DNA from 3 places in the Sporosarcina sp. Y1011 genome. Region 1 is predicted to be linked to each of the others. Evidence: riboswitches for the same ligand, from Rfam matches in the RefSeq annotation. Region 1 holds a riboswitch; each other region holds the start of a gene.
The links. A riboswitch is a leader RNA that binds a small molecule or an ion and turns the genes downstream of it on or off. The one in region 1 is predicted to bind preQ1.

Region 1 (10,899 bases):
ATACGTGTGCGCGTTGAATGCTTCTCAAAAATCATACCGAGTGTTTTTCCCGCCAATAAATTTGGCATCTTGCCAGCTGCCATCTCTTTTTTCATAGTATCCGCTTTATATAATAGATACGCTACCTCATCTCGCGTATAGTCCAGTAGTGTCAATAGATCTTTCCCTTTTAATCCTGCTAATATTTTAGTTTCGTCCAAGTCAATCATCACCACTTCTTCATCCCCTATCGTTTATTTCAATTGGTATCTCTGATTATATGTATGCATAATTATAAAGTCAAGTGTATTTTTATAGATGTTCATGAATAAAAAAGGCTCAAGCCATTTTACTGGCCTAAGCACACCTTTTAAATCTTATTCGAAAGTGATTTTATTTACAGTATCCCTGTCTAATTTCTTAATAACTGCGACAATCAGTTTTACCGTATTTTCAAAATCATCACGGTGTAAAATTCCTGCATGGGAATGAATATATCTTGTTGGTATACAAATTGCGAGTGATGGTACACCGTTTCCAGAAAGATGGATAGAACCCGCATCCGTCCCTCCACCTGGAATTGTTTCGAACTGATATGGAATACCATTTTCTTCAGCAGTATCGACTACTAACTCACGCAATCCTTTATGTGAAACCATTGAAGCATCGAATAATAAAATTTGTGGACCATCGCCCATTTTGCCCGTCGCTTCTTTTGAAGTGACACCTGGCGTATCGCCTGCAATCCCTACATCAACTGCAAAACCGATATCCGGTTGAATTTTCGTTGCCGCCGTTCGTGCACCCCGCAGCCCAATTTCTTCTTGTACAGCCCCGACGCCGAAAACGATATTCGGGTGTTTTTCGCCTTTAAGCGCTTTCATAACATCGATTGCGATTGCGCAGCCGATACGGTTATCCCATGCTTTTGCAAGAAGGTATTTATCATTTTTCATCACTGTGAATTCAAAATAAGGCACTACCATATCTCCGGGCAGAATACCCCATTCCATTGCTTCTTCCTTTGAAGTTGCACCTACATCAATGAACATGTCTTTACTATCGACAGGTTTTTTACGTGCTTCCGGTGATAATATATGCGGAGGTTTTGATCCTATAACACCTGTAATTGTATCGCCTTTGCGTGTAACGATTGTCACGCGCTGTGCAAGCATCACTTGCGACCACCAGCCTCCAACGGTTTGAAACGACAGGAAGCCTCTATCATCTATTTTAGATATCATGAATCCGACTTCATCGAGGTGACCAGCAAGCATGATTTTAGGTCCATTTTCTTCGCCCGTTTTCTTCGCAATCAAAGAACCGAGTCCATCCTGTTCGATTTCATCCGCAAATGGCGTTATGTACTTTTTCATCACTTCACGGGGTTCACGTTCATTTCCTGGAATCCCTTTAGCATCCGTTAACTCTTTTAGCATCATTAATGTATCGTCTAATTTTGTCAATTACTTCGCCCTCCTAAATATGTTCCCTATGAGTAGTATATGCGAAAAGTGAAGTGTTATCAAAAAACTAGGTTTTAATATATCCTTAAACAAAAATATCCCCCAACCAAAAGTTAGATTGAGGGATTTTAGCTTACATCAACTATCAAAAGATAAATTTTTAGGCGGGTATATAGTGAATTTCCTAGGTGGCTCTAGTGCTATTATAATAACTCTTTACGCAAATCTGCAGCGCTTTTTGGTGATAGTAAACCAGGTGCAATATCAAATACTGTTTTTGCGCCTGTTTCACCATTCTCATTCAACCTGTAAGCTGCACGTGCGTATGCAACGAGTACACTTGAAGTAAATTCGGGATTGCTACCGAGTTTTAGTGAATACTCTATTACTTGTGTATTGCCAACACCTGTCTTACCGCTACGAATTACAAAACCGCCGTGGGGCATTGCCGAGTGGTCCTGTTTCAATTCTTCTTCAGTGATAAAGGTAACAGTCGTATCGTAGTCAGAGAAGTAGTCTGGCATTGTTACAATCGTGTTTCGCACTTCTTCAGCGTCAACGCCTTGTTCCAAGACCACATAGCATTCACGCGTATGTTTCTCACGCGTCGACAATTCTGGTAACGAACCATCCCGCACGCGATCGACTGCATCTGAATTAGGAAGCGTATATTGTACAGCACCTTTTACGCCTTCAACTCTTCTGAGTGCGTCGGAATGCCCTTGGCTTAACCCTTTGCCCCAAAATGTATACGTTGCTCCTTCTGATAATACTGCTTCACCGAACAAACGATTGATGGAAAATAAACCCGGATCCCATCCGACGGAAATGATCGCAGTCTTACCATTCGGTTTAGCCGTTGCATCAACCGATTCAAAGTATCCTGGAATTTTTGCATGCGTATCAAAACTATCGACAGTATTGAAAAGAGCAGAAAGAGCTGGTCCTTGTTCCGGTAAATCATTTTTTGATCCACCGCAAAGAATTAGGACATCAATCTCTTCTGTATAATTTTGGATGTCAGACATCATATGAACAGGTATATTGCCATTCAGCAGTTTAACGTCCTCTGGCTTCCTCCTTGTAAATACGCTTACCAGTTCCATATCGTTGTTTTGAGCAATCGCGTATTCAACACCGCGGCCTAAATTTCCATAACCTGCAATTCCGACTCTAATTGTCATCGTTTTTATTCCCCTTTCGATCTAATGCTTTCAATTTCAGCAATTTACTATATAAGTTTATCTCTTTATTCGTCATCTTTCTATATAACTCATCTGCTTTTGCTAAAAAACATTCATCAATCAAGACAAATCCATATCCAGTGCCGATTTGTCTAATCAAAGGAAGTGCTTCATACTTTAATGGATAGCCGCCATCTTCTCTTAAGAACCCTTTTAATGATTTCATATATTTCATAATCGCACTATGAAGTTTTTCATTTCTATGCATCGGTTCTGACGATGTAAAGATGAATGTCGTTGTTTCGCCATATGGGCTACTTCCTTCTGAATTCGCTACATGTTCTGCAACCCATCCTGTAAAACGGCCATTGTCGGCCAATTGAATGATTTTATCAAAAACCGTACTTAAAATTTCATTTATCATAAAAGACAAGTCTGGTTCTTCTTCTATCAACTTTTCATTATCAAAGTGCATGACCCATCCTGCAGTCGTCATTTCACGATCCAAAACTGTTTCAATTTCTATATAAGGACCCGGATTTCGTGACTCGTCATGGTACAGTTCTGCAAGCGTGATTTGCATATCATTCTGCACAGACTCCGGAATAGTCATAAGCATTTGCTTGTCTATCGTAACTAAATCATTTACTACTCTTCCGAAATAAAACGGAATTTCTTTCTGTATGCTTATCAAAGCTGAAGCCAATCTAGACTTTTCATCGTCAGCACGAATATTTAGTTTAAATGGAATCGTCACCACATGACCACCGCTAGTCCAAATAACTGCTTCCATAAAAATCGCTTCGATGGATGAATACGCATGACTCACTACAATTCCCGCTTTAACGACAGCATTCGCCTCGAAGTGATTCGTTTGAATAAATATTTCAATTGAAGTATCAGATGCGATATGTGCGATCACTGGTGATCCTAAATTGAATGATTGGTGAACATTCATATATTCAGGTTTATTCAAATCGGCAACTTGGCGTTCTGACAAATCCCTGGCGTAAAAAGGCTCGTAGTAATCCTCCAATTCCAATTCAACAAAAATATACTGTTTTTCAATTTGCGCTTCATTCTTTGTATTATCTTGCTTGCTGAAAAGTTTTTTAAGGAAACTCATTCATTTCTCACCTCTTGTTCTATCAGATCTAAGCGTAATCTTATCGCTACAGTTCGTATAATGGCAAACCAAATGGATTGTTCACAATCTATCCTTTTCCCCTTAGCTCAAACTAATGCTAAAATATAGAATGGTATCTATATCATTGAAAAGAGGCTACATTATGCGTGGGTTTGTTTACCTCATTGTATTTTTCTCGTTTTTCGACTTATTTTCACAACTTCCCGTTATGAGTCCATTTGCATTATCACTTGGTGCTACGCCATTCCTGGTAGGACTTGCGGTAGGAATCTATTCATTTTCTAACACAATCGGGAATGTCATTTCAGGTTTCATGACCGACAAACGAGGTCCATTCCTCATACTAGTACTCGGACTTTTTGCGACGGCGATTTCTCTCTTCCTCTACGCGTTTGTTTCTGGGCCGATGTCACTGCTCGGGGTGCGATTCGTTCATGGTTTTATGGAAGGACTAATTGTTCCCGCAGCCTTCACTTTCCTAGCAAATCGTGCAGAAGGTTCAAAACGTGGTAAAAATGTTGCAATTTCGGGTGCATTCGTTGGAATGGCCGCAATTTTAGGACCTGCATACGGAGGTATTGTTGCTGCTAATACAAGCACCTCCTTCATAATGGCGGTCAACGGCGGGATTATGCTACTGTTAGCAATACTAGCATTCTTCGTTCTTCGTTCTTATACATATGTACGAAAAAACCCTTCACGAGGTACTGGTGAATTCCGGGTTATTAATCTGTTCCAGCATCCCGGTATGGTTAGAGCTTTTGCGGGGGCATTCTTTTTAATGTTTTCCCAGGGGGTACTAGCCCTTGTTTTACCTTTAAAAGTAGCGTCGCTCGGATTCGATACGAAAACGACGGGGTTATTATTAAGTACATTCGGCGTGGTTGCAATTCTAATCTTTTTATTACCCATTAATCGAATTTTTGACCGCGTACGACCGGTTGTGACGCTAGCATTCGGAATTGCACTCATGGGATTGAGTATGTTGTTCCTAAGCCAAATTGAAGAATTGAATTACTTGTATGTTGCAATGGGTATTTATGGAGCGGGATTTGCTTTCCTATTCCCATCGATCAACTCACTGCTAATCGATTCTTCGTCTGCTGAATTCCGTGGAAAAGCTTATGGTTATTTCTATGCATTCTTCTCAATAGGCGTTGTTGCAGGTTCGGGACTTATCGGCTTCCTCGACCTGGAATATCGAGGAGCATTCATGCTGACTGGTTTCCTCCTGCTGGCAGTTGCTCTGTATGCGTTAATTGGCTTAACAAAAAGAGAAACTATTGACAAATCAGAGTAGGTCGTTTAATGTCAGATACGAAATGAATACCCTGTTCGGGAGAGGTTCATAGCGACCCTCTTAAAAAAACTATGGATAACGGAATTTAAGTCATGTGCATTCGATATGGCTCTTTTTTCCGGCGCCTATGGACCTCCCTGACAAATTTATGGGAGGTTTTTTAATTGGCTGGAAGAGATGAGGCAACACTGACCGACTTAACTTTACTCGGTAATCAAAACACAAAATACGTGTATGAATACAACCCTGACGTTTTAGAGTCAGTCGACAACATGCATATCAATCGTGATTATTTCGTGAAATTTAATTGTCCTGAATTCACTTCACTTTGCCCAATGACCGGGCAACCCGATTTTGCAACGATGTATATCAGTTTCATGCCAGACAAAAAACTAGTAGAGAGTAAAGCACTTAAATTATATCTCTTCAGTTTCCGCAATCATGGCGATTTCCATGAAGACTGTGTCAATATTATTATGAATGATTTAATTAAACTGATTGAACCACGTTACATCGAAGTATGGGGTAAGTTCACACCACGCGGCGGATTATCAATCGATCCATATTGTAACTATGGTAAACCCGGCACGAAATATGAAAAAATGGCAGAACACCGGATGATGAATCATGATATGTATCCGGAAAAAGTAGATAACCGTTAAAAAATTTAGATTAAAGTAGTAAACGCTACCCCAATTACTTTGTGGATTTAAATTGCTGTTTATTGATTAGAGGTTAGACTTTCTTTCTAATCATTGAATATGAGTCAGTTGTATATTCTGATAAATCAAGAGGCAGGCACTATCCCATTCGGAATAGTGCCTGCCTCTTTTATTCAAAGTTCATCAAGCGTTTTGCATTTGATAATTCTTGATTTCTTCCATGAACGGATCACCGTATCGTTCCAGTTTCGCAAGTCCTACACCGTTTACTTCTAGGAACGCATCATTCGTGATTGGCATTCTTGCTGCCATGTCCCGTAATGTTTTATCGGAAAAGACAACGAACGGCGGTACACCGGCTTCTTGGGCAAGTTTCATACGAAGTGCACGGAGCTGATCGAATAACGGATCATCATTTGCGACTTGCATAGTAACAACAGAAACTTTGCGATGTACTGTCACCTTACCTGTCAGTACATCTTTTCCTGCTTCACTAACATAAATGGTCGGAAATTGCCCATTTTCCACGCCAAGATAACTTTCCGAAATAATAAACTCTATGAAATCGGAAATGTCTTTAGCGCTGCGTCCCTTCATCAAACCATATGTCGTTAATTTATCAAAACCGAATTCAATCACTTTCTTGTTCCGTGATCCGGTTAATACTTGTGCAATCATAGCCTTGCCAAATCGTTGGCCCATTCGAATGACGCATGACAATACTTTTTGAACATCTTTCGTGACGTCTGTACTTTCACGAGTGTCAGTGCAATTGGCACATCTTCCACAATCCACTACATCCGTCTCTCCGAAATACAGGATAATGAACTTTTGTAGACAAGTTTCCGTATGGCAATAATCAATCATGGACTGTAATTTCTCCAGCTCAGCGGGAATTCTGCTTTGGTCTTGCGATTGGTCAATTAAGAAACGTTGCGTTTGAACATCCTGTGATGAAAAGAGCACAGTACAAGCACTATCGAGCCCATCACGGCCTGCACGGCCTGCCTCCTGATAATAACTCTCCATGTTTTTCGGCATTTGGTAATGAATAACGTAACGAATATTGGACTTGTCGATTCCCATTCCAAACGCATTCGTCGCTACCATAACAGCGGCTTCGTCATTTAAAAAGCGGTCTTGGCCGGATTGGCGTTCAATATCCCCAAGTCCAGCATGGTATTTTGCGACTTTCACTCCACTTCTTTGTAGGAAGTCATGCACTGAATCGACGGCTTTACGAGTCGCGGCATAGATGATACCCGCTTCCCCTTCATTTTTCCGAACATATTCTTTTACGAATTTTTCACGGTCTTGCCCTTTAACAACGGAAAAAGTTAGATTTGCTCGTTCAAAACCAGTCATTACTGTATTATTTTCACTAATTCCGAGCTGGTTGCAAATATCTTCCCTAACTGCCGGCGTAGCCGTAGCTGTTAAAGCAAGTAGAACCGGTTTTTTATCAAACAAAGAAACGATGCTACTAATATTTCGATAACTAGGTCGGAAATCGTGACCCCATTGTGAAATACAATGCGCTTCGTCGATGGCAACCATCGGAATTTTCATCAAACGCAACTGATTTTTAAAAGAGGGAGAGTCAAGACGTTCTGGTGCCACATAAAGAAGCTGATATTCACCCTGCACAGCTCTTTCCATCGTATCAAAGTATTCCTCCGATGACATCGAACTGTTGATGTATGCTGCCGGAATCCCAACTTGATGGAGCGCGTCAACCTGATCTTTCATCAATGAGATTAGTGGTGAAATAACGAGGACAGTACCATCCATCACAAGTGCGGGAACCTGATAACAAACAGACTTCCCGCCGCCAGTCGGCATAACACAAAGCATATCTTGATAATCCATAACTCCACGGATTACTTGCTCTTGTCCTATCCTGAAAGAAGGGTATCCGAAATACGTTGTTAATATCTTTAATGCTTTTTCGATTTTTACCGTCTCCTTCCAATATATGTCGATATCAAAATGGCCTTAGTCAGAAACTGGGGACTAGACGAAGAAAAAAGCACCGGGTAATGGTGCTTTTTGTAGGTTTATTTTTCAAAAAGCATACGTTCCTCGTCGCGGCTATGTATTTCATTGACGACAATCAAAGCGTGAAATTTGTGTAGTACAGCAGGGCTCAAATTTTCTTCTTCGCGCAATTGCTCAATGTCTTTCACAATAATTCGCAGTAAATCATGATCCCGTGTCAATTGAATAACTGCGTCCTTCAAGTCCGGGTTGCGTTCAGCAACTTCCCCGTAAAATCCTTGTTCTTCCGCATCCGCATGACTAATAACACGTGTCTTCCAATATTCAATCAAGTCATCTGCCGCTTGATTCGCTAATTCAAGATCTCCCTGTTTCAAGAAATCCATCATACCCTCTGTTTTACCGATTGCTCCTGAAAGTCCACCTTCATGTATCGCGCGGTGAGAGTGAAGTTGTTTGAGTGCAGGTCCAGCCATTTCAATCATCCTTTCATCTCGAGCATTTCTTTAAGAATACCAGATTTGATGGCATAATGGAATGGTTGCCGGGTTATCATTAGATCAGTTTCGTTTTCAACACGGCTTTGCCTTCTGCCACTTCAATTTCCGCGTATGCTCCATTGACAAATGTCATTTGAGGAGGCACGTGTCCAATATCTGCATTATAAACGATTGGAATACCCGTCAGCTTAGCCAGTCTTTCCATTGCATCTACATCACTAAACCCACCTTGGGCGATTCCTGCCGCTGTCCTGCCGAAAATGATGCCTGCAGTATTATCCAACCAGCCTGCATTATGCATTTGAAGAATAGATCTATAGAAATCGGAAGCATCCAATTCACAATTTTCAAGCGCCCAAACTATTTGATCATCCGCAACATATTTTTCCCGGAATGTTTTTACGTCCCCAAATGGCGTTCCAATCAGATGACGGATTGTATCAATACAGCCAGCTAATAGACGTCCTTCAAACCGAACAGGATGATTTCCTATCGTTTCCCATGCTGTTTCCATATCCAATTTAAAGACATAAGGATCTGGTGTTGCAAAATGCTGCCATTCTGATTGGAACTTTTCAGATGAATGCTGAATAATTGTATCCCCAGCGGATGCCTTAAGCACTTCCAGGAATTTCGAAGTAACTGGGTCCCATTCATCACTCCTTAAATCAACAAAATTAGTTCCATGAACTGTAGCGATGCCAGTTAATAGTGTAATCGTCAACAGCAATGTACTAGTATCCGAGTAACCCGTTGCCCATTTCGGCTTCAATTCTTCGTAATTTATAAGCGGAAGAATTTCAGACAAAAAGTGGCCGCCCCATGGAGGTATAACTGCATTTATATTATCATCCGTCATCATATCTAGAAATTCCTTAACACGTATTTCTTTCGGTGCTGAAGTCAGTTTTTCATTCGTCCAGACAGTCTCCCCAAGGAGTACGGTGTATCCCCTTTTCTCAAATTGATGGGCGGCTTTTCTCAGCAGATGATGCAACTCACTTTCAACACCTGAAGAAGTCCCAGTGACTCCTATTGTTTGGCCGATGCCTATTGGTTTAGGATAACGAATCATGGTCATTTCCCCTACTTTCCAATTTCCTTTTATAATCATCTATCTTTTCATTGAATTACCCCCACTTTCACTTCGTTTGGAAGTGGGAGATTCCTAAGACCACTGACGTAACCGCCAGTTATTGATTAGGCTAACCCCGCAATCCCTGCGGTTAAAAGCCTTTCGGCTTCATTTTTTATATTTATACTTGCGTTAATATCTCTATCGTGATGGTCTCCACACTCTCGACAATCCCATTCACGCAAGGCAAGATTCTTAACGTCTTTGTTTCTATATCCACAAGATGAACAAAGTTGGCTTGATGGGAATGTTTTACCTACAGCAATGACTATCTTCCCGTACCACTTCGCCTTGTATTCAAGCATTGCGCGGAACTGTGACCAACTCACTTCACTGATTGCTTTGGCTAAGTTGTGGTTTTTCAGCATGTTTGATACCTGCAAATCCTCAATTCCGATGACATCGTGGTTTTTGATGATTTCGATGGAGACTTTATGCAAGTAATCATTTCTTTTGTTTGCAATTTCTTCATGAAGACAAGCGACTATTCTACGTTGTTTCTGATAGTTCTTCGCCTCGAGCAGGGGTTTCTGTTGACGAATTGCTTGTTCTTTTCTTCTTGAAAGAATCCGCTGTGCTTTGACTAATTTCTTTTCCAATGCGCGAAAGAATTTTGGATTTTCATAGACGGCTTCATCTGAAAGTATGGCGAAATCCTTTAGACCAACATCAATACCGACAGAAGTATTGGTTTTAGGTAGCTTACAAGCCTCTGTTTCAACAAGAATGGAGACAAGATATTTCCCGCTCGGATTCCGTCTGATTGTCGCATTCATTATACGCCCTGAGATTTCACGGCTTTTTGCGAGTTTAACAACCCCCAACTTGGGCAATTTGATGGTATTGCCGATAACTGCAATATTACCGTTTGTCTGTTTTGTTTTGTAAGATTGGACGTTATTTCTTTTCGATTTAAAACGGGGTGGTTTGGTTTGCTTCTTAAAGAAACGGTCAAACGAGTCTGCAAGGTTGCGGACAGCTGATTGAAGAGCAATGCTGTCCACTTCTTTTAACCAAGATAATTCCTTTTTCAACAAGGGAAGGCCAGCTGAACAAGTACCATAAGTTAATCCTTTACCTGTTTCTTTATAGGTGTCATTCCATTTATCCAAAAAGTGATTAAAGACAAATCGGCTACATCCGATTGTTTTAGCTATGAGGACTTGTTGGTCTTGGTTTGGATAGATACGGAACTTATAGGCTTTGTTGATCATCACAGACTTTCACCTCGTTTCAAAAGGGTTTTGAATTAATTATAGAACGAATGTTCTGTTAATGCAAGGATTTTAGGCTACTGCCCAACCGAAATTCATCTCCCACTTATCACTGGGCTACGCCCTTGTCGTGATTGAAGTGAGCGTGTTCTTTCGGTAAATAGATAAATCAGTCAACTATAACTGGAAAATTGAAATATCCCCCGACCGTTAATCCGATTGAGGGATAAACTATTATTATACATACCTTCGATAGACCTTATTCTTATCAAATGAATACACAACTTGTAAATTTTCTACATATGTTTCTAAAT
Region 2 (10,899 bases), on a different contig from region 1:
TGACGGTCAAATCAACCAACCATTCATACCGATTTAGTAGAGTAGACACTAGCAGTTCATTTTCAGTCGTCGTCGTATCATCGTTTCCTGTCTGTAAAAAGAAAGGAAAAGCCGGGTAACGTTGGTGGACGGCTTCGGCAAATTTGAAATCTACTTCATCAAAAATGACGATCTTCAAACTAGCAGTCGTATTAAGCAGTTTCTCCATAAATGTATCCAGTTTGCTGAAATCTGTTGCCATTCCAGAACTAGGTGGTTTTGGAGAAAGGGTAATATCATCGATTTCCAACAACCAATCCTGCCAAAAAGAAGCCTGCGTTTCAACCGCAACTTTCCAGCCTTGTTCATGGCATAAATCAACAAGTTCCCCGATACCTTTATGAAGCGCAGGATTCCCACCTGAAATTGTTACATGTGAAAATGACTGCCCACCAATTGCTTTAAGTTCTTCTATAATTTCAATAGGTTGTTTCGAAACGCTCTTTCCTGAACCATCCCACGTGAAACTGGAATCACACCACGAGCATGAATAATCACACCCTGATGTCCGAACGAACATCGTTTTCAATCCCATTACCATTCCTTCACCTTGAATAGTTGGTCCGAAAACCTCCATCACAGGAATCTTCATACGTTCTCCTCCAGTTTGGGCCGGTAGATGACGTAGCTTGTTGGCGTTTCACGGACAATGACCTGAAGACAGACTGCTTTATTGCTTCTCGTCTGCAGAACTTCCTGAATTGAATTATAAATCTGTTCAGCTAATTTCTCGGTTGTAGGGAAGTTAGACTTAAATTCAGGATGATCATTCAATACGGAATGATCATATTTATCATGAATGAGGGTTTTGAGTTCCTTGAAATCAATCAGAAAACCAATTGAATCCAATTCATTTCCTCCGATTGTTATGTTCAAATAGTACGTATGCCCATGCATCACTTGGCACTTTCCAGCATTTTCACTTGGAATGTAATGCGCCGCCGAAAAATGCATGTCTTTGTTAAGTTCAAAACGAAACGAGTGCTGAACTTGTGGGTAAAATTGCTGCATCATTCGGAAACACCTTCAGACTTTTTAGTAATGTAAGCAGTTAGTCCATCATTTCGTAATACACAAGCTGGACATTCCCCGCAGCCTGAACTTGGAATTCCGTTGTAGCATGTAAGTGTTTTGTGCTGTACAAAATCGAGTGCACCTAATTCATCAGCCATTGCCCAGACCTCGGCCTTATCCAGCCACATTAAAGGCGTATGGATAACAAAGCGCCCATCCATTGCTAAATTCAACGTGACATTCAATGACTTAATAAAATTGTCACGGCAATCAGGATATCCGCTAAAATCAGTTTCACTCACACCCGTTATTAAGTGCCGGGCTCCAATCGCATCAGCATAGACAGCCGCAAACGACAGAAATAGATGATTCCTTCCTGGAACAAAGGTAGAAGGTAATTCACCATCTACTTCTTTTACTTCGATTTCATCACGTGTCAAAGCATTAGCAGATAGTTGGTTAATAAGACTCATATCGAGCAGTTTAAACGACACACCGAGCTCATCCGCAATTTTTCTTGCACATTCAATTTCCGCTGAATGGCGCTGACCATAATCAAACGTAACCGTCGCAACTTCCGCGAAATTTTTCAATGCCCAAATTAGACATGTCGTACTGTCTTGGCCGCCACTGAATACAACGACTGCTTTTTCATTTTTCATAGTAAACATCTCCTTAGTTTTTTTGAGAGGGAGTTTTCGAACCTCTTTTTCGAACAATGTTAATAATAGCATAGGAGTAGAAGCTACTAGTAGTAGTTTCCACTTTAAATAAAATGATATATTTATTCAGTATTTATATACCGATTGAATCCTAATCAATTTCAATATATAAAATGTGATTTGTTGGTACATTCATATGTATAAAGGGAATAGACATCACCAAGGATCAAAAACGGGAAACATAAAATATATAGGATTAGTGCCGATTAACTCCACAAATTTTTATGATTTATGTATTAAAACGCTTTTTTAGCAGAAGATAATAACGAATCTTAACAATTACCGGGAAGAGTGTTTTTATGGTGCCCATTCGTAATGATGTAATCCCTTTAAAACTCGAAACGGTATTGCGGATTCAATAATTGTTCGAAACTGCTTATTAAATAAGGGAGGTGTTAAAATAATGAGAACGATACAACGAATTGCCTTGGCTTTGGTAATAATTGGAGCAATCAACTGGGGCTTAATTGGATTTTTTAAGTTTGATTTGGTAGCATCACTATTTGGTGGACAAGAGGCGTTTTTATCACGGGTGGTTTACGGTCTGGTTGGGTTAAGTGGATTGGCTTGCTTGGGTATCTTATTTAATCCAATCGAAGAAACAGTCGCAGATAAAGAACCCAATCGTCGAGGCGTTAATAATCTCAGTTACGATACTGAATTCGGTGAGGAAACAGATATTGCGAAGTTGCGCGAGTCTTCTAAGAAACCCATTGATGAAAAGAATTCAGCTGACACAAGAAAGCAGGATTCAACAGACAATAAAAAATAAAGGAAGCTGAGCAAAGTTGTGGCATTTGAAAAAACATCCCAGCCTATGTCATATTGACAAGGGCTGGGATGTTTTTTAATGCATTACCTATACTTTTTCGAAGGTATTAATATAAATTGGTGTCAATTTTCATTAATAATTTCTTCTACTGTAGATTCAACTTCAGCTCGTGACATTTTTTCTTTACCACTCTTAAGCGTTTTTAATGTTGTTTTTGCCAAGGCAAGTGGGATTTTACAGAATAAAAGAATGTTTTTAGTGTCTAATGACTCTACATAGGCATCCGCTTTTTCCAAGTTCTTTGTTGCATAGGAAAACATGTCGTTACGGTCCCAACCATCGGGAATAAAATGAACACCGCGATCAGCATCTTCCTCTTGATTGCGGAGCATATTGACTGCCTGCAAACCACGTCCGTACCCGATAGCTAATTCACGATCTGTTTTAGTGCCATCATACATCTCCCATATGTCCGAAAGCATAACACCTACTAATCCTGCTACATAGTATGTATATTCATCTAAATCTTCTTTGGTTTTAACTAACCAATCCTTCTCGACCCATTTCGCCATTCCGTCTGCCATAATACTTGTTGACTCTTTTACCTTGTCCATAATATTTTCCGGACAAAAAGATAGCCAATCAGCCAGCCTTAATGTTACTTCAGGTAAAAGGTCCTCATAAGGCTTTAATAGTTGTTGGTAGGCTGCGCCATCAAAGTCTGCTTTTAAAAGTTCGCTTGTTGAGCGCAAAAGATATTGCTTCGTCTCCGATTGTAATCCTTCGTGATCTTCAATTTCATCAATTGCTCGCATACATAAATATGCTGATCCTACAGACTTTCTTAATGTTGGATTTAGTAATTTGATGGGGATATAAAAGGTTCTACTTGTCAACTTAAGGATGTGCATGGCTTCTTTATTTAACTTTGCTTCATTAATCAATGAAATGATCCCCCTTTCACAATGAGGTTGTTAATGTTTTAACGCCAAAGATAGAAAACAATCAATTACTCGGATAGTGTCTCAAGTTATTCAGATTGTATTCGCTCACAATATACTTGGATCGTATAATCTTTATTGTATCATGGACGGCAGTAATACGTACAAATAAACTCAGCCTACAACTTAAAGGCTGAGTTTGGATTATATTGCAGTAAACTTCAAGTTGATGTCGTAATGTGCAAAAAAGTCAAATTATTATTTCGTGTTCTTCTTTTTAGCGGCATCTTCCAGTTTACTTTTTGGATCTTTTGATAGGTCAGTATCTGCATAACCTTGGGGTGTTACACTAGTCGCTTTCTTACCCTTATCGTTATTTTTGTCTTTCTCCATTTTTTCACCCCCAATTAAAATGAATTGCTATATGTGATTTTTCCTTGTCACTTCATCTGGATTTGTATCACTGTAGATACTAGTTCCAAGTCCGCCACTCTTGGCAATTAATTCTTTTACTTCATTATAAGTTAGGCCCGAGTTTGCATTTTTTCTTTTTACGTCTTCAATATCTGTTCCAGATACTGTATAAGTTCTTTTGTTCGAATTGCTATTTACGGTCAAAAAGTCACCTCCATTTTGTGTATACTTATGTTCTCTCAATTCAGGATAATTATTCAGGGATTTATTGTCATTGGTGCAAGTGACTATATGGGACACTGCTTCGGAAATACACTATAATTGTCTAGAGTGAAAATCCAAAACACGAAAAAAGGTAATTGCTGATTTATTGGACCAACAATGTAGTTCGTCTTTTAGCCGCATTTTACAAATGAGAAATCAATATAAAATAATCGTATAAGTCATAATGAAAAGTCAGTAATCTGAATAGGGATGCTGACTTTTCAATGTTTATAGTTATCAGATTGTGAAAGAGGGCATGCTAATGAAACAAGATTCATCCACACTTAAGGTAATGCGGTGCGGACTAGGCATGACGGATAATGCCCGCAAAGGAATAGCGAAATTGACAATGGACGAATATGCATTTTTTTCGATGCAAGAATCCTTTTATGTATATATTGAAAAACGACCGAATAATAGACAGGGAAATATGTCTTTTTCAATTTACTTTGATAACGTAGCGAATGAAGTTTTATCAAAACGTCTAAATGATAGAGTGGCCGTAATGGAATGCGTTTATCTAAATGAAAGTTTTTTGGCAACCGGTTTTCAAGTTAGGGGAAGGAAAGAACCCGTCCAGACAAACAGACGTCTTCCAGCACGCTTGAAATTTCTAGTAGGGCGTAGCACAGGTATTGCAATGCCGATTGATCTTTACACAAGCATTCGAGAATTGCCGATTGCACAAGAACGTTCGGAGTACGTGAAGAAAAGAATTGCCGGCTGGGAAGGCTATCTGCGAGTAGAGGAAAGAATTGCCGATGTCGATGATTTGACGACGCCTTTTTCACACGCATCTTTGAATGCAGACTTCAGTAAATTGACCATTCGATGTAAAGAACTAAAAGGAAATGAATGGAATACGATTAATGGTTTCAGTGTTAAGTTGAAAGGACTTCAAAATGAAATTGGAAATGTTATTAATACGAGTAAGGGCAAAGGGATTGTAGAAATCGAATTGAGTCGCAACTATAAAGAGATGGCTCGCCGGAATGAATGGAATCCGAATACATATAAGGAAGTAGTATTTAGTAACTTTGCTGCGCTTAGCCAGGTAAGGAGACTTCGAAAGGGGTTCAAAGATCTACAGGATGGACTTGCTGCCAATGCAAACTTGGAGAGGGTACTTTTTGAAGAGCGGCCAGTTGTACGTATTTCCAAGAAACAACAGAATCTTGTTTTTCATAATGAACTTAACCAGTTCCAGAAAGAAGCAGTCACTGGAGCAATGACTTCAAATGATTTGTATGTTATTCAAGGACCACCGGGTACAGGAAAAACGACGGTTATTTCAGAGATATGTCACCAGAATGTCAAAGCAGGCCTGCGTACTCTCGTTGCCTCCCAAGCAAACCTTGCTGTGGATAATGCACTCGGAAGACTTCTATCTCATCAGGACGTCCGAATTTTACGTTATGGTCGAACTGAAAGTATTGAAGAAGAAGGAAAAAAGTTTATTGAAGAAAACGTAGCTATAAACTGGAAAAACGTGACGTTAAATACCATCAATGCAAAACGCCAGTCGAATACAAATAGAGAAAGACAAATAAATGATTTGTTAGTTAATCATAGCGTAAAGTTAACAGAAATGAAGAATGAATTGGTGTCTTTAGACAAAAAAGTTGAATTGAAGGAAGCCGCTCAAGAAGAATACATAACTAATTCATTGACAATGAAAAAGCAACTTACTAATCTGAAGAGCTTGAAAGAAGAAAGTGATAAGTTGGTCGAAATTCAGTCTGCATTCATCCAATCTGGAACGACATTAACCAGTGAGGTTAATCGACTTGAAGAACTCGTCTTATCGAAATGCACAAGTATAACTACAGCAGGGCAAATGGAAAAATTAGAACTACGAATAGAGAAGCTTCAATACTTCATTAGCTATAGTCAAACAGTAAATAAGATTGACGAGATGAATAGGTCCATTGAGGCCCTCCATAAAGAAGCACAAATAATAAATAACAAGAAGAAGCGACTTCATGTATTTTTGGAGGATATTCAAAAAATCACTAAAATAGATCGTTTACAAAAACAGATGGATTCGTTTGAAATTATTCCACACTTCAACACACAGTGGAAAATTACCGAGTTAAATCAACTGATTGCCACTATTAAATCTGAAGCTGCCGACGTTGGATACAGTGAGTGGCAAGAACTTTCACAGCGACTATACAATGCCATTGAAATGATAGAGCGTTTATTGAAAGATAATGGTTTTATTAAGAAAGAATTGAAAAGAACAATTAATGATAAATATAGTTCTATTAAAGAAATTCATGGCCTTATTGACCGTGTAGGTAAATTTCTAATTCACCCATCTACCAAGAGCAGCCTAGAAACGCGTAGCTACTCTGCACAAAAATATGACAATCTCGAAAAAATAGCAATTGCACTTGAAATGTTATATGAAAGAAAGAGATTTTCAGAATTGCAAGAAGCAGGTTTTGAAAAACAAAATCAAATTAAGATAAACTCGAAAAAAATGTATTCTGTCATAAAAACCGAAATTAGCGAACAGACGAATCAATCCATAGTGGAAATAAGACAAGAAAAAAAAGCAATCGACTTAATTGCTAATAATCACCAAGCTGAGATCATCAGTCTTCAGCAAACGACCATGAAACTTTTAGAAAAAGTGGAACCCTTTGACGAAACCATGACAATCAGTTCTGCAATAGAGGAATTGAAGAAAAATGAGATCCTTTTTTCGGATTATAATGAGAATAAGAAGGATATCGAACAATATAAAGATGAATTAGAAAAGAAAAAGCATGAAAAGAGAATTAATGCAGAACATTATTTAGATACTTCAAAGGCACTTGAAGATATTAGAGATAAAACTGAGGCATTGAGCAGCAATCTCATGAAGTTGGAAAAAGTAATGATGACCTTGGATAAGCTATTGGATGAAAATCCTGAAGAAATCCGTAAACAAGTTTTAACTACCATTCAAACCATTTCGACTGAAGTAGAAAAACTTAAAGTAGAAAAAGAACGACTACCAATAACAGATAAACTCCAAAAAGAATGGGTTTCACTTCTGACTAATGCGACTGAATATGATTTAGATGAAATACGAAAACTGTATGTTAAACACGCAAACGTAATTGGTACAACCTGTGTTGCGTCTGCACGGCGTGATTTCATGGAGGAGTATCCTACTTTCGATGTAGTTATTATCGATGAAGTTTCCAAGGCGACGCCGCCAGAACTACTTCTCCCAATGTTAAAAGGGAAAAAAATCATATTAGTTGGAGATCATCATCAGTTGCCTCCGCTCATGGGACAAGCAACTCTTGAAGAATTACTTGAAGAAAGCAACAGTCATGAAGAAAAGAATGAACTGGAAAAGCTTTTGAAAGAATCATTATTTGAACGTCTTTTCAGAACGTTGCCAATACAAAACAAAACGATGCTGGGTATTCAGTACCGCATGCATGAAAGTATTATGGAAACAATTACGCCGTTCTATGAAGAAGGGAATTACAGTCTACGCTGCGGGTTAACTGATTCGGATTCCTTGCGTGATCATTTGCTTGATTCCCACTTCGTGAATAGAAAAGATCACCTGTTATGGTTTGATATGCCGAACGAACAAGAGTATTTCGAAGAGAAGGTCAAGGGCGGCACAAGTCGTTTCAATCAAGCTGAACTAAACATGACTTGTAAAATATTGAAGGATCTAGATATGGCTACTGAGAAGGCCAAAACCTCTGGGCTAATGAATCGAGATACTAAAAAAAGTGTCGGCGTAATTAGTTTCTACGGTGAACAAGTCAAAAGGATGGATCGGCTAATTCATCAAGAGCTGATACCTCAACATTTAAATTGCAGAACCGGCTCGGTTGATAAGTTTCAAGGAATGGAAATGGATGTCATTATATTGAGTTTTGTTAGAAACCATCGGGAAAAAGGTGGAGATATCGGTTTTGCGAGAGATTATAGACGTTTAAATGTAGCGTTATCTCGAGCACGTGAACTACTCATTATTGTAGGGAGTTCAGAAATGTTTACAGTACAGACGAAACATCCTAGTTCCAGGAAAATGTACGGGCGTTTACTAGAGAATATCAAAATGAAAAATGGCTTAAGAGGTCTAGATGGAATTGTTAAATCGTAATTTGATGGATGGAGGTCCCAGGTTAATGATTGAGTTGAAAGCGCGGTTAACTAAGGAACTTCAGCAAGACATCAATCTAAAAGTAATGGGTTCTCTAATTTGGAATCTACCTATACATTTAATTGAAATTGAATATAAAACGGTAATGCGAACTAAAATGGATATACTCATGAAAATGATGTTGATTGCATTTGGAAAAGCTGAATTTTCGACAGTAGAAGAATTAAGTGAAGTTCTTCTCGTAGAACAGCTCTTTATTAATGATTTAATCGATAAAATGTCCAGAACTGGTGTAATTGAAAAGAGAGAAGGCTTTTTTTCATTGACTGAAGCCGGGATTGAACAGCTGAAGAAAGGGATTTTTGAACATGAACCAGAAAAAAATTCGACACAGACGCTCTATAGTCCTAGTCATTCAGCGTTTTTGATAGGCGAAATGAAAAATAGTGTATATGAAAATGCTGAAGTCTACCGTTATTTTATTGATTTTGATGAGAGGGATTTAGCAGTTATAGAAGATGACTTATTAATAGAAGCGCTTAAAAAGAGTGGTGTTGAGTCAGGTGAAGGAAACGTTCAAGTCATCGTTTCAGAAATTATATCTGCATCTGACTTTGCAACTGAATCATCACAATGTATAGAATTTCATTTGTATAACAAATCTGAAGATACATTATACGCGCGTGTTTGGAATATACTAACAAGTCACTGGGATGAGGTAATCGAAGCACAATTAAATGAAAAGGAACGAAAAAAGTGGCGGGAAACTTATTTGGCATAAGTTAACTAGCCGGTCTTTGTCCTTAGAACATCGTTTGAACCAAGTATCACAGAAACTAATCACATAAATGCATGTATAAAGTAGCCTTGCTCACTGTAAAAGTGATCAAGGTTTTTTGTTTTTGATTTACATGATATTTGCTGCGGCAACTTTATCAAAAATAGTTTGCATCTTTTCGTATATCAGCGCATATACTAAATAGTTCAATGACTTTATAAGGAAGCTTATATATTTCCTTCTACCGTTTTGTCTTTACAAATTAGGCGATTATAATTCGGTTATTCAATTGTTCAATATACATAGTTGATAAATGCTGAAATTTAAAAGTGATAATAAAAAATATTCAGTATATTGTAACTATTTGAGGCTATCAAACGTCTAATATGGACACAATCATTTTAGAAAAGAGGGGTAAACTATGAGAGAAAAGAAAAGATTGTTAATTGCTTCAGTTGCGATAGTAATTGGGATTGGATTGTTTACACCATCTTATACATCAATGGCAGCCGAACAAATTGAATCGCAAATTAAAGTTGGACAAATTATTAAAGGCACTGTATTAGAAAATTGGGGTAATGAAATTATAGTTAAAGGAGATGACGGTAAACGCTACCATGTAGGACTCTATAATTTTGAAGAAGAACAAATTCAAAAGATGAATGTTTCTATCGGTTCCACTGTGCAAATCGAAGGAGAAATACTGTCTAGCTTTTCGGAATTATATGACTTCAACTATTTTGTGAAAACATTACCCGAAGGAGTAACTGAAGATGAAATCAAGAAGTTAGAAAAACTTTATAATAGAGTCATGGTTTTGGAAAAAGATGAGTTATGGGAAGAGTCTGGGAAGGTCTGGGTTAAAATTAATGAAATAACAAACCCATATTATCTGAAGAACTGGGAGCCGGAACCTTTTGATATTTATATCAGTATGTTTGAATATTCTTTTTCAAGTGACGACTTGATACAAATGGAAGAGCTTTATAACCAATGGATTACGCTTGCAAAAAGTGGTCAAGAAGAAGAATCAAGTAGTAAGTTGAATCAACTATTTGAAATTGTCGGCAACTATTATGTGGAGCCAACATTTGATGAATATATTGCAAGCATGGATATGATTATTCCGATTGAAGATTATCAAGTGATAAAGAACTTATATGAAGATGCTCGTCAGGCAAATATAGATGAAGATGAACAATTATCGATGGCTAAATGGGAAGCCTTTGACTTAGCGATGCGTCCCTATTACCGTGCCGCATACCCAATGCCGACATTTGAAGAACAAATGTCTTACAATGATTTCGAAGTCTCGGATGTAGACTTTTCTAAGCTAAAGCAGATTTATGCAACTATCCTAGACCTGGAGCAGAGTGGTAAATATGATGATGTAGATAGCCAGTGGCAGCTGTATTACTCTATTTTAGAGCCTTATTATACAATTAATGAAAGTATCCCATTTCGTGCTTTACAAGTTATTGCAGATGATAAAGTGAAGCGCTGAAAAAAGTGTGTAGATTGAAAGTATCAAATCGGTATATAAATATGAATATGTTATTGTGATAAACAGGTAAAATGAATTTCCTCGAATAGTAGTTAATAGCCAGTAAAATTATTCAATTTGTCATTGAATAATTTTACTGGCATTTTTATTTTACAAAAAAATGTACATAGTTAGAAATCCACAAATCATTTGATAGAACTTCTAAGTGGAAGTTCTTTCAAATGAAATTCTTTCCTGTATTATTACAGTATGGTAGACAGTTTTCTGATACTTCATTAGGAATCCTTGTAGAAAAAACGAAACGTAGTTGGCTATGACAACAAAGTCG
Region 3 (10,899 bases), on a different contig from region 1:
TTGCAAAATGTGACAATGGTTCTGCGGCACCATAAAAGACCAGTCCGATACCCATCCCAGCAGAAAAGAGCATGGCAATCCATGAAATTGTAGAAAATTGCGGACGATCTGTATCTTTTCCAAGACGGATTTTTCCATATGGACTTATGATGAAATAGAAACTCAGGACTAACATAAATGACATGAGTAACATATAGTACCAACCGAAAGTTGATGCAACAACGTTTTTAATATTCGTTGTAATTGCTTCAAAACTTTCAGGGGCAAATGCGCCATACCCAACGGTCAATATGATGAGACCAATTGTGATATAAAAAACGTTTGATATTTTCTTCATACTTCCCCCTCGTGTTACTGGTAATGTAGAAACAGTTTTTAACTATACTAGCAAAATGTAATGAAAGCAACTGTCCGGTTAAATAAGTATTCCCGTTCATAACCCTTTCCATTCGTGTGCAAGGACGATGCGGAGTCCTCTATTTAAATAAAAATAGCTGAAAATCCATAGATTTTCAGCCGATTTCTCAATCTTCATCTTTAATGTCGCGATCCGGTGGAATGGGTTCGTTACGCCATTCGTCAATTTGGTGTTTTAATGTTTCGAGCTGTTCTAAATAAAGACTAAACTGATCTTTGTTCACTAGAAATTGTTCGCCGTCATGGACAGAACGGATTCGTCCTTCCCTTACATACTTCTGAATTTGTTCGACGGGCATGCTAAGATATTCGGCAGCTTCTTGAATGGAGATATACATCTAAGCCCTCCTTAGAAAATTCAGTTGTAGATAAAGTGGCGGGTGCTGTTTCGGTTAAATCAATTTCTTGAAGTTTAACCGTTTATTCAAAGCCATCATAATCGGAATTCCAATTGCCATGACAACAAATTCACCGATTGCAACTGTTAACCATGTAAGTAGGAAAGGGAGCTCTAATGCTAGGTTTAACTCGAAAGCAATGATGAACATGGTAAAGGTGAAAACAAGTGTGTTGAAGACCAATCGCTTGAAAATGCCAGGTATAAATTTAGCAGAAAATATCGTGATTGAAAGAGCTATAATTGATTGACTTACGCCGAAAAATAGGTCATACATGCCAAGTGGAGAAAACAAGTTTGTGACGAATACTCCGAGTACAATGCCGAAGAAGAACTTCTTATTAAATACCACAAGATGGTTGAACAGCTCGGAGATACGAAATTGGATTGCTGAATAAGCCAGTGGTGCTATTAATAGAGATACGGCTACATATAAAGCGGCAATAATCCCGCTTATGGCCATTGTTTTTATTTTCATTACTTATTTCCTCCTAGTTTTTTAGCGTGGGATGGTTACGAACCACGTGTATGAACAATTTATTATTATAGTGGATAGTTACTAATTACGTCAAGTTGATTTAAAGTGTTGGAACTCTCGAATTACATGGTATCTTCTATATATAAAGGGAAAAGGAGCAGTGGAATCATGTCGCAGCGAATTGCCTACACAGTCGTGTTGTTAGGCGCAATCCTATGGGGAACAACGGGCACTGCACAAACGTTTCTCCCGCAAACCATCCATCCATTGACAGTTGGTGCATCACGGCTTGCGGTGGGTGGTTTTTCATTGTTGATTCTATTACTAATCATGCGAAAAATTAATTTTCGAAATTGGCCGTGGAAAGCTACGATTTACGCGGCTATTTCAATGGCTATTTTCCAGTATCTATTCTTTTCTTCTGTTAGATTAACCGGCGTCGCTATAGGAACAGTCGTTACAATTGGCAGTTCGCCTGTATTTTCTGGAATCATCGAATGGTTGTTGTTAAAACGACGTCCGACACTTATTTGGCTTGCAGCTACCGCGCTTGCGATTGCGGGGTGTGCACTACTATTTTTAAATAAAGACGGTATCGTTGTTAATCCAGTAGGTGTTTCGATGTCGCTTGGGGCAGGACTATTGTTTGCCTTTTATGCACTTGTAAATAAAGAAGTACTTGAAAAAGTGGACGCTGTACCTGCTGTTGCAGTCATCTTTTCAATTAGTGCGTTGTTGCTGATGCCACTTGTGTTTTTATTCGAAACGGATGGTCTGATTTCTGCTCGGGGAATATCTGTGGTACTGTATCTTGGACTAATTACGACAAGTGTAGCGTACATCCTGTTTTCAGCCGGATTAAAAAGAATTCCATCGTCGTCTGCCGTTACTCTATCACTTGCTGAACCGCTTACTGCAGCTGTTTTGAGTGTTATTGTGGTTGGCGAGCATCTCGACGGAACGTCCTGGACGGGCATTGCTATGTTGCTAGGCGGAATCCTCGTATTGACGCTCAGTGGTAGAAAAATGAAGAAGTCAGATAAACCCCTGGTCTCCCATCGATAGTTGGGAAGTCAGGGGTTTTTACCGATATAATCTGTTCTTAAGAAATTCTTCATAATTACAGTAGGTGAATGTTAAGATTTGGCGGTTACAATTGGTATCATAGAGAAAAGCGAGGTGCGGAAGATGGCGAAATTCACAGTGCTTGTAGCGGATGACGATCAGGATATCCGTAACGGGATTGAAATATATTTGAAAAATGAAGGTTATGAGGTACTGAAGGCGGCGGATGGTATAGAGGCACTTGAGCTACTGAAGTCGAATGATGTCCATCTTCTTATTCTCGATATTATGATGCCAAATATGGATGGTATTACTGCGACATTCAAAATTCGGGAAGCGCGCAATATCCCGATTATTATGCTGAGTGCGAAGGTGGAAGACTCTGATAAAATCCATGGACTATCCGTTGGCGCAGATGATTATGTGACGAAACCTTTCCATCCGATGGAGTTGATGGCCCGTGTGAAGTCGCAATTGCGTCGCTATATCCAATTTGGGACATACGATGGTCAGAAAAAAGTAGAAATCGACGGGCTTGTTCTTGATGAAGAAGCAAAGGAAATCACTATTGATGGTGACGTGGTAAAACTGACACCAATTGAATACAAAATCACAGAGTTGCTGATGAAAAATGCGGGGCGTGTATTTTCCATCAATGAAATCTACGAGCGCGTTTGGAATGAAGCAGCGTACAATGCTGAAAATATCGTTGCGGTGCATATACGTAAAATACGCGAAAAAATTGAAGCAGATCCGAAAAATCCGAGATATGTAAAGGTGGTGTGGGGCATTGGTTACAAAATCGAAAAATGACTGGGGTGTAGCTTGGTCAATCATCGCTATTGTCATTGCGGCTTTAAGTATCGGTTACTGTTTCTCCCACATCATTGACCTGGTCGGTAATGGAATGGAACGTTCCGGTAGAGCGATTGCTTACTTCACCCGGATAGTGAAAGGAAATGTATGAATATGAAAAATAAACGAATGCCTCTAGTTGTCTGGTCAATCCTGATCGCCTTGTTTTTAACGGCGCTTGTCTCTATTATAAACACGGGTCCGAGGTTTGTAGGGAATAGCTTTGTAGATACAGATGAATTCAAATCAGAAATGGAAAGTTTTTATGACAGGATTAGTACGACGGTTTTGAATCCGATTGATGTGGAAAAGGAGAAAAAACAAATCAACGTATCAAAGGAGGAAATCGCAGAGCATCGTGAGCGTTACGGCACATTGGCAGAACAAATTGCCAATATTGCAGCCCAATATCAAGACCGAATCGCAGAGGCGACAGCAGCTGGCAATGAAGTGCTGAAAACAGAACTGGTCAAAGAACAAGAATTAAAAACAGATGATATTCGAAAAAACTTCCAAGATGATAAGTATGTAGAGGAAAAAGTCCGTTCTGAAAAAGGAAAGGCACTTGAACAATATGTAAATGATCATATCAATGGTATGGATGGTTATAACTTCTCACACATTGCCTACGAATTGAAAGATGTGGAAACGGGTGAAATGTTTTCGTCTGGAAATGTCAACGTGTCCACTGTCTATCAGAACGTGTTTGATTCCGAGGAAGGGTACTTTGAGGCGAAGTCACTTCGTATAAATACCAATGATTTGTATCAGTACACTAGAAACCATTCTGGAGAATACATCGACAGTAACCCATCAATAATCGAGAATCCTAAACGAGATTTCGAAGGGATTGTCGCCGTTTCAAAAGCGGCATTACTGGAAGGGGTTTACGGTCAACAGGCAATCTGGTTTAACAAATCTAAATACATTGCCTATGGAACTTGGGTTGCGGGGGTAATTGCATTAATCCTACTGTTGACAAAGTTTCGTTTCAATAAGAACTGGGTGAAGGGTAGAAGAGGGGCAGACTGGTATAATCGTATAAAAATCGATGTAAAAGGAGCTCTGTTGGTAATAACATTGCTGATGCTCTATACTCATTTATTAATTGTTGCAGACTTTGTCTATTTTTATGGCCTTGAAAATTTACTAATGTATATAATTTCTTGTCTTTTCCTTGCAATCCTCGTTTTGCTAACAGTGTTTCAGGCGGCTAATTTCATGGAACGACTAAAAGATGAAGAGACGTTGAAGCAAGAAATTAAGGATAGTTATAGTTTGAGATTTATACTTGCGTGGCAAGGAATGTTTTTGAATCGTTCAATTGGTAGACAAATGTTCCTTCTATTAATCGGTTTTTTCCTAGCGGGCATCGGGTTTCTCGGTGTTCTCATGCAACCTATATTAATTATGATTTACATTCCACTTCTATTTTTCGCTGGATTGCCATTCCTCTATATATTCGTGAGAAGAACGGCGTATTTGAATCGTATTATTGTGGCTACTGAAGCGATGGCGAATGGACGTCTTCATGAGGAAATTAAAATCGAAGGGAAATCACCGCTTGCCGATCATGCACGGAATCTCAATAATTTACGCGAAGGTGTCCGGAGTTCCATGACCGAACAAGCGAAGAGTGAACGCCTAAAAACGGAACTTATTACGAACGTTAGTCATGATCTTAGGACACCATTAACATCAATTATAACGTACACGGATCTATTGAAAAAGGCAGATATCACAGCCGAAGAAAGAACAAAGTATATAGATATTTTAGATAGGAAATCACAGCGTTTAAAGACATTGATTGAGGATTTATTTGAAGTTTCGAAAATGGCAAGCGGTAACTTGGAGCTTCACAAACAACGTGTCGATTTGACACAATTGCTTCAGCAAGCACTTGCAGAGCACGAAGAAGAAATTTCGAAATCGGGCCTTGATTTTAGGGTGAACTTACCAGAGTCTACGCTTGTTGCCTATGTCGACGGGAAAAGATGGTGGCGCGTACTGGATAATTTGATTGTCAATGCCATTAAATACACATTGCCGGGTACCCGTGTCTATATTACACTTCGAAAAGTGGGAGATAACGCGGAATTCGTCGTGAAAAATGTGACGAAGTATGAGCTTGGTGAAAACACTGACGAATTGTTTGAACGATTCAAAAGGGCTGATGCATCACGTCAAACGGACGGTTCTGGACTTGGTCTTGCGATTGCACAATCCATCGTCGATTTGCATAATGGGAATATGAAAATTGAAGTAGATGGAGATTTATTCAAAGTAACGGTCGTCGTGGCGGCGGTTTAATAAATAGATAACGAAGTAAGCTGTAAGCAATGCCTTTATTTAAACGAGGCATTGCTTACAGCTTCTTTCTATTGTCAGGATCATTAATTGTGAAAAGGGTTTAAGGTTTTCCTTTAGCAGGAATGATTAACTAAAACAGATGCTACGTCTGGTACTGTAATTTGGGAGATGATTGGTTTGTTTAAAAAAAGATGGCTTGATATTGGTCAGGGTTCCCGGCGTCTGTTATTTCTGATGGGTGCAATAATATTTCTGTTAATTTTCGCAACTGTAGGATTCATGTTTTTCGAAGACCTACCGTTTTTCGATGCATTATGGTTGACAATCATCTCCGTCATGACGATTGGATACGGGGATATTTATCCAGTGACAAATGGAGGTAAAGGATTTGCGCTTTTCCTCGTGCCGGCAGGGGTTGCGATTGTGACATATGGACTTGGTACAGCGGCTACGTACATTATTGAAAAACAATTAGCAGAGAAAGTGTGGGAGAAGCAGATGAATCATGAAATAGGAAAGTTGGAAAATCATATCATTGTGTGTGGATTCGGCCGCGTTGCGCAACAGGTATACAAGCAACTAAAAGAGGAGGAAGGCGAGACGAAAATACTCTACATTCATGACAACGAGGAGGAAATACTTGCAGTTGTCGATCGGGGAACTCTTCGGCTCATTGGTGATCCGACGAATAAGGATATTCTGTTGAAAGCGCGTGTCGATCATGCTAAGGGATTGATTACAGCACTGGAAAGCGATGCGGACAACGTTTTTATAACCTTAACGGCAAAAAGTTTGAATGAGGATATAGAAATCGCAGCACGTGCAGAAAAAGAGGGGTCAGAAGATGTGTTGAAAAGGGCAGGCGCAACCCGGGTCATTAATCCTTCTGTTATCGGAGGGCGCGAGCTAGCCATGTCCGTTATAAAACCGACAGGAATTGACTATATAAATAAGCTTATTCGTTCGGGGAATAAGGACTTTATGGTCGAAGAAATCTTGTTGGATGGACATTCGACGCTTCTTGGACAGACCGTTGATGAGTTGGACATACGGAGAAAGTATGGCGTCACTCTCGTCGCCATAATGCGGGAAAAAGAACTAATCAGTAATCCTGATTTAAAAATGAAGTTTAGCAAGGGAGACATCCTTATTGCGATTGGTGACCGAGACTGTATTGAAAAACTTAAGGACGCGGTAGACTCATCCTTTCAATAGAAATAAATAATATACACTCCAACAAGTAAAACACCGATATCTGCAAACATGTGTATCGTCCAGGAGGGCAAAATGGTTCCGCTTTTTTCATTGGCCAACTGAAAGATCACTCCTCCCAACCAAAGTCCCGCAACGGCTACTACGAGAAGTGCCGGGCTAAACCAAGGTAAAAAAATGGCAATATGGTAAACCGCAAACAGGAAAGATGGAACAAGAAGTCGGATTTTTGAATTGCCCATGAGACTTGGCAACAGGCCGCGGAAGTAAAACTCCTCCAGCATCGAATTACCGAACAAAATATAGAATGCGATGAAAGGGAACACTGTAGCTGTTACACCAGCGTCTTCTAAATCGACAATAAGTTCATTGAGATTAATGAATGGCTTTAATAGGAGAAATGACATGATGATAACGGCCATTATTAAGATTCCCGAAGCGTTTGCGATACCCATACTTTTAGAATCTGTACCGCGTAATCGTAAGAATGGAAATCCAAACTTCCTATATAAAATGAGTGGAATCAGTAGAAATAGAACAACCTTCGCCATCGTTTTCCATATGTATTCAACCTCAAGACTTTGTTCAATCCAGATAAGAATAGCGATGTTGATTAGCGGCATAGCAAAAAAAAGCGATTTCTTCAAAAAATCCCCCCCTGTTTATTGTAAATAAGACGAAATAGTGGGATAATGGTTTCACAGGATTCTGAAAATAGGTTTGCGTCTCTTCAAGGTTATTTAGTGAATGAAGGGCATCATACGTTCAGAAATCCGTAATATATTAATCTTTTCAATGGGTTACCTGAATTACTACTAGCAATACTTGTGTTAACGATTGGCTATTTTTGATAGCGAAAGTTAAAGCAACAAGACTCAAAATAAAAAAATGAGAACCGTGCGAGGGGACGGACGGAAAGCGTATCCCGGTTCCCCGTACGAAGAGGGAGGATTTAAAGTAGATATGACAAAATCAGATGGCAATTATCCAAACAAAGACGATCTAGAACCAAATGTTAAAGGGATGTCTAAATCCGATGAGCTACCGCTTGCGGATCCTTCCGATTCAAATACATCGGAAGTTTTCAGAGAAAATGAACAGGAAGAGACGGGTGAGAACAAACCGTCTGCTTTCGCCGAAAATAAGATAAATAATACGAATACGGGTAATAATAAACCGGTATCGGGCGTAGGTTCTCCTAATGGCGAGGTAGATAAAGAAATAAGTAATTTTGATCAGCATACACACGAAAAATGGAACAAAGAGAAACCGAATGAAGATCCTTTTAAACCATAATTAAGCAGCGGTCACCCCTATATGGAGTGGCCGCTTTGATTTTTCTTGAGGGTACGATAGAGTAGAGGGGGAGAATTAAGAAAGGGATGATTATAATCGAAACATTGAATCAATTGAAATTCAGTCGTATATACACACTTGGCCGTGTAGCCAAAATAAGTGAAAAGGCATGGGACACACAACCTGCAGGATTCAGCAACACGATTCGCTGGAACGCGGGTCATATTTTTGTCTCGATGGAAACGCTTGTTCAAAAAGCAGTGGAGGGCTATGACCTTGTTAATCCGGAATGGATTTCATTTTTTGTATCGGGCTCGACTCCAGAGGGCTGGGAGGGGAACATTCCTTCCATAGAAGAGCTTCTCGTGGCGTTGGAGGAACAACCGGAGCGTATTATAAAAGCACTCGGTGGAAAATTGGATAATTCGTTACAAGAACCGATGTCAATCGGACCTTTGCATACGATGGCAACAGTAGATGCGGTCGCTCAATTTGTAGTTTGGCATGAAGGCATTCACGCTGGTATGATTAACGCGCTGAGCCGCTTGGCAGGGGAATAATGATATAAGTAAGGCAGCCACTTAGAGACGGAGACTATCCGAATCTACATGGCTGCCTTTTTTTATATGCCTGTCGCCTCTGAACAGGCGCACTGCGCTTTTGATATGTCAATTGACTAGTTCGTGTGTGAATGCATAAATGACCGCTTGCGTCCGGTCTTGGACTTCTAGTTTAGATAGCAGGTTGCTGACGTGCGTCTTCACTGTTTTCAGTGCAATAAATAAATCATCAGCGATTTCCTGATTCGTTTTTCCTTTCGCAAGATGCATTAAAATTTCAAGTTCACGCTCCGTTAAGTCATCATGCAGTTGCCGGTCCTTGCCAGCCCGCATTTTTTGCATCATCTTCGTAGTTACTTCAGGCTCCAACACCGTCTGTCCTTTCAAAGTCTCACGAATTGCTCCCGCGATTCGCTTGGCGTTTGAGGTTTTTAATATATAGCTGAGAGCTCCGGCTTCAAGTGCGGGATATACTTTATCATCGTCCAAAAAACTTGTAACAATGACAATCTTCGCTTCAGGCCACTCTTTAATAATCTCCGCGGTTGCTTCTGCACCATTCATTTCAGGCATAACCATATCCATTAAAATGATATCGGGGCGTAGTGCGAGTGCTTTTTCTACTGCTTCTCTCCCGTTTCCCGCTTCACCGATGACTTCCATATCCGGCTGAATCTGCAAATAAGCTGACACACCAATGCGGACCATTTCATGATCATCCACTAATAAGATCTTGATCATTCGATTCATCTCCTCTTCGGGTAGGCAATTTTACTTCAACAATTGTACCTTGGGATGGTACAGAAACAATTTTGCAAGAACCCCCGATTTCAATTGCACGCTCTTTGACATTTTGGAGTCCATAGGAACCGCCTTTTCCATCACTGTCCTTGAACCCAATCCCGTTATCTTGCACGCGGAAGATAGCAAGGCCGTCCCGTTCTACAAATAGTACTTCGACTTCTGTTGCTTGTGCGTGGCGAAGAGTATTGGATAACGTTTCCTGTGCAATTCGGAACAAATGATCTTCCGCCCCTTTCGACAGATTCACTTCTTCTAAACGAAAACGGATATCGAACAGTACTTTCTCTCTGAGTTCAACCAGTAGCTCTTCAAGTCCCTCTGTAAGTGATTTATTATTCAAAGCTGCTGGCCGCAGGTGAAGAAGCAAAGCCCGCATTTCCAGTTGCGCCTGCTGTACAACGCGTTCGACTTGGAGCAAAGGTTTTTGTGCTGATAAGTCGTCGTTGTTTTCTGTGATAGCAGATATTAGCATCGATGCAGCAAATAGTTGTTGGGAAACGGAATCATGCAGTTCACGTGCAAGTCGCTGTCGTTCTTGAATGATGCGCTCTTGGATAAGTTTGTCTTGCGCTTCTGCTCGTTCATCAATAATCCGCTGTAAACCTTTTCGCTGCGTTTGAATGACATTTGACACTGAACCAATTGCTCGGTCCATGCGTGGAGAAAGTTTCTCTTTTAAAATGACATCTTTTTCAGCATCAATTAATCCAGTTAATCTCTGCTCGATTGCTTTCTCTTTTGAACTTCCTAAAGTACCACTCCATAGGGCTATTCCCCAAGCAAGCACAAAAATCGTATTTAAAACCCACCAACCAAGCGGAACCTCCGCAAATTGCAACTCGAAAAAGGCGAACCAACTTTCCTCCAAAGGTAGGCCAAGAAGGAAGTAGACATACACCGCTGCAATGGTGAGAAGTAGAAGTGATAGCATAATACCGCGTCCGATGACTGCTCTCATTTTCTAGTCACCTCAACATCCCCGGCCCAAGTGGAAAGTGTAATGATGAGTTCAGGAGAATCAGGCATTTTGCCTTCATAACTGTCTTTCATATGAAGCGTTTCATTGATAAGTCGTTTTCGATGGATGCCAAAAATTCTGGCGTCTCCAATTAATGTCGTGTAATGAATACGAACGGGGATTTCATAAGGTAACTCGATTTTGATTTTTCCAAATCCCTGTCTCACTGATATTAAGGAAGTTCCTTTTGGTAGTACTGTATCTGTCACATCAATGTGAATATCGCTAAAGAATCCCTGAACGTGAATATCCTCCCATTCATAAGACGAAAACGGGGAGGATTGGACAGAAAATAATTTGTTTTTCCAAATGCCGTTCGGAGTTTCCTGTTGGATTTCTTTTAACGGCCGCATGATTTCTTCAGACGGTACGCCTTTCCATAACTTTACAAGGATATAGACGAGACCACCAAAAATGAGCAATCGTAAGCTCCACAATGTGAAAAGCGCGACCGCGATGAAGAAAAGTCCAATGAAAAAGAAAGGTT

Region 2: it holds a riboswitch for preQ1, as region 1 does, so the genes downstream of both, queC (7-cyano-7-deazaguanine synthase QueC) here and queF (preQ(1) synthase) in region 1, are expected to answer to the same signal.
Region 3: it holds a riboswitch for preQ1, as region 1 does, so the genes downstream of both, AC25Y5_RS04000 (QueT transporter family protein) here and queF (preQ(1) synthase) in region 1, are expected to answer to the same signal.

The regions. Positions count from the first base shown of each region.
Region 1 covers NZ_JBYHFP010000001.1:360,028-370,926, reverse strand. The annotation lists gene argF (ornithine carbamoyltransferase) at 1-209, opposite strand, end outside; gene AC25Y5_RS01840 (M42 family metallopeptidase) at 357-1,445, opposite strand; gene AC25Y5_RS01835 (diaminopimelate dehydrogenase) at 1,649-2,629, opposite strand; gene AC25Y5_RS01830 (hypothetical protein) at 2,619-3,755, opposite strand; gene AC25Y5_RS01825 (MFS transporter) at 3,919-5,076, shown strand; PreQ1 riboswitch class I at 5,112-5,155, shown strand; gene queF (preQ(1) synthase) at 5,241-5,738, shown strand; gene recQ (DNA helicase RecQ) at 5,922-7,691, opposite strand; gene AC25Y5_RS01810 (hemerythrin domain-containing protein) at 7,796-8,212, opposite strand; gene AC25Y5_RS01805 (S66 family peptidase) at 8,292-9,311, opposite strand; gene tnpB (IS200/IS605 family element RNA-guided endonuclease TnpB) at 9,437-10,585, opposite strand; gene AC25Y5_RS01795 (SpoVR family protein) at 10,823-10,899, opposite strand, start outside.
Region 2 covers NZ_JBYHFP010000006.1:124,702-135,600, forward strand. The annotation lists gene queE (7-carboxy-7-deazaguanine synthase QueE) at 1-631, opposite strand, end outside; gene queD (6-carboxytetrahydropterin synthase QueD) at 628-1,053, opposite strand; gene queC (7-cyano-7-deazaguanine synthase QueC) at 1,050-1,715, opposite strand; PreQ1 riboswitch class I at 1,723-1,766, opposite strand; gene AC25Y5_RS09830 (DUF378 domain-containing protein) at 2,179-2,547, shown strand; gene AC25Y5_RS09835 (squalene/phytoene synthase family protein) at 2,670-3,491, opposite strand; gene sspL (small, acid-soluble spore protein L) at 3,747-3,881, opposite strand; gene AC25Y5_RS09845 (gamma-type small acid-soluble spore protein) at 3,909-4,106, opposite strand; gene AC25Y5_RS09850 (AAA domain-containing protein) at 4,429-8,289, shown strand; gene AC25Y5_RS09855 (hypothetical protein) at 8,270-9,070, shown strand; gene AC25Y5_RS09860 (hypothetical protein) at 9,489-10,571, shown strand.
Region 3 covers NZ_JBYHFP010000002.1:357,497-368,395, reverse strand. The annotation lists gene AC25Y5_RS04010 (BCCT family transporter) at 1-337, opposite strand, end outside; gene AC25Y5_RS04005 (excisionase family DNA-binding protein) at 525-755, opposite strand; gene AC25Y5_RS04000 (QueT transporter family protein) at 810-1,292, opposite strand; PreQ1 riboswitch class I at 1,300-1,344, opposite strand; gene AC25Y5_RS03995 (DMT family transporter) at 1,461-2,357, shown strand; gene AC25Y5_RS03990 (response regulator transcription factor) at 2,481-3,170, shown strand; gene AC25Y5_RS03985 (hypothetical protein) at 3,148-3,324, shown strand; gene AC25Y5_RS03980 (sensor histidine kinase) at 3,327-5,522, shown strand; gene AC25Y5_RS03975 (potassium channel family protein) at 5,700-6,737, shown strand; gene AC25Y5_RS03970 (CPBP family intramembrane glutamic endopeptidase) at 6,731-7,381, opposite strand; gene AC25Y5_RS03965 (hypothetical protein) at 7,698-8,030, shown strand; gene AC25Y5_RS03960 (DinB family protein) at 8,117-8,590, shown strand; gene AC25Y5_RS03955 (response regulator) at 8,699-9,331, opposite strand; gene AC25Y5_RS03950 (sensor histidine kinase) at 9,306-10,352, opposite strand; gene liaF (cell wall-active antibiotics response protein LiaF) at 10,349-10,899, opposite strand, start outside.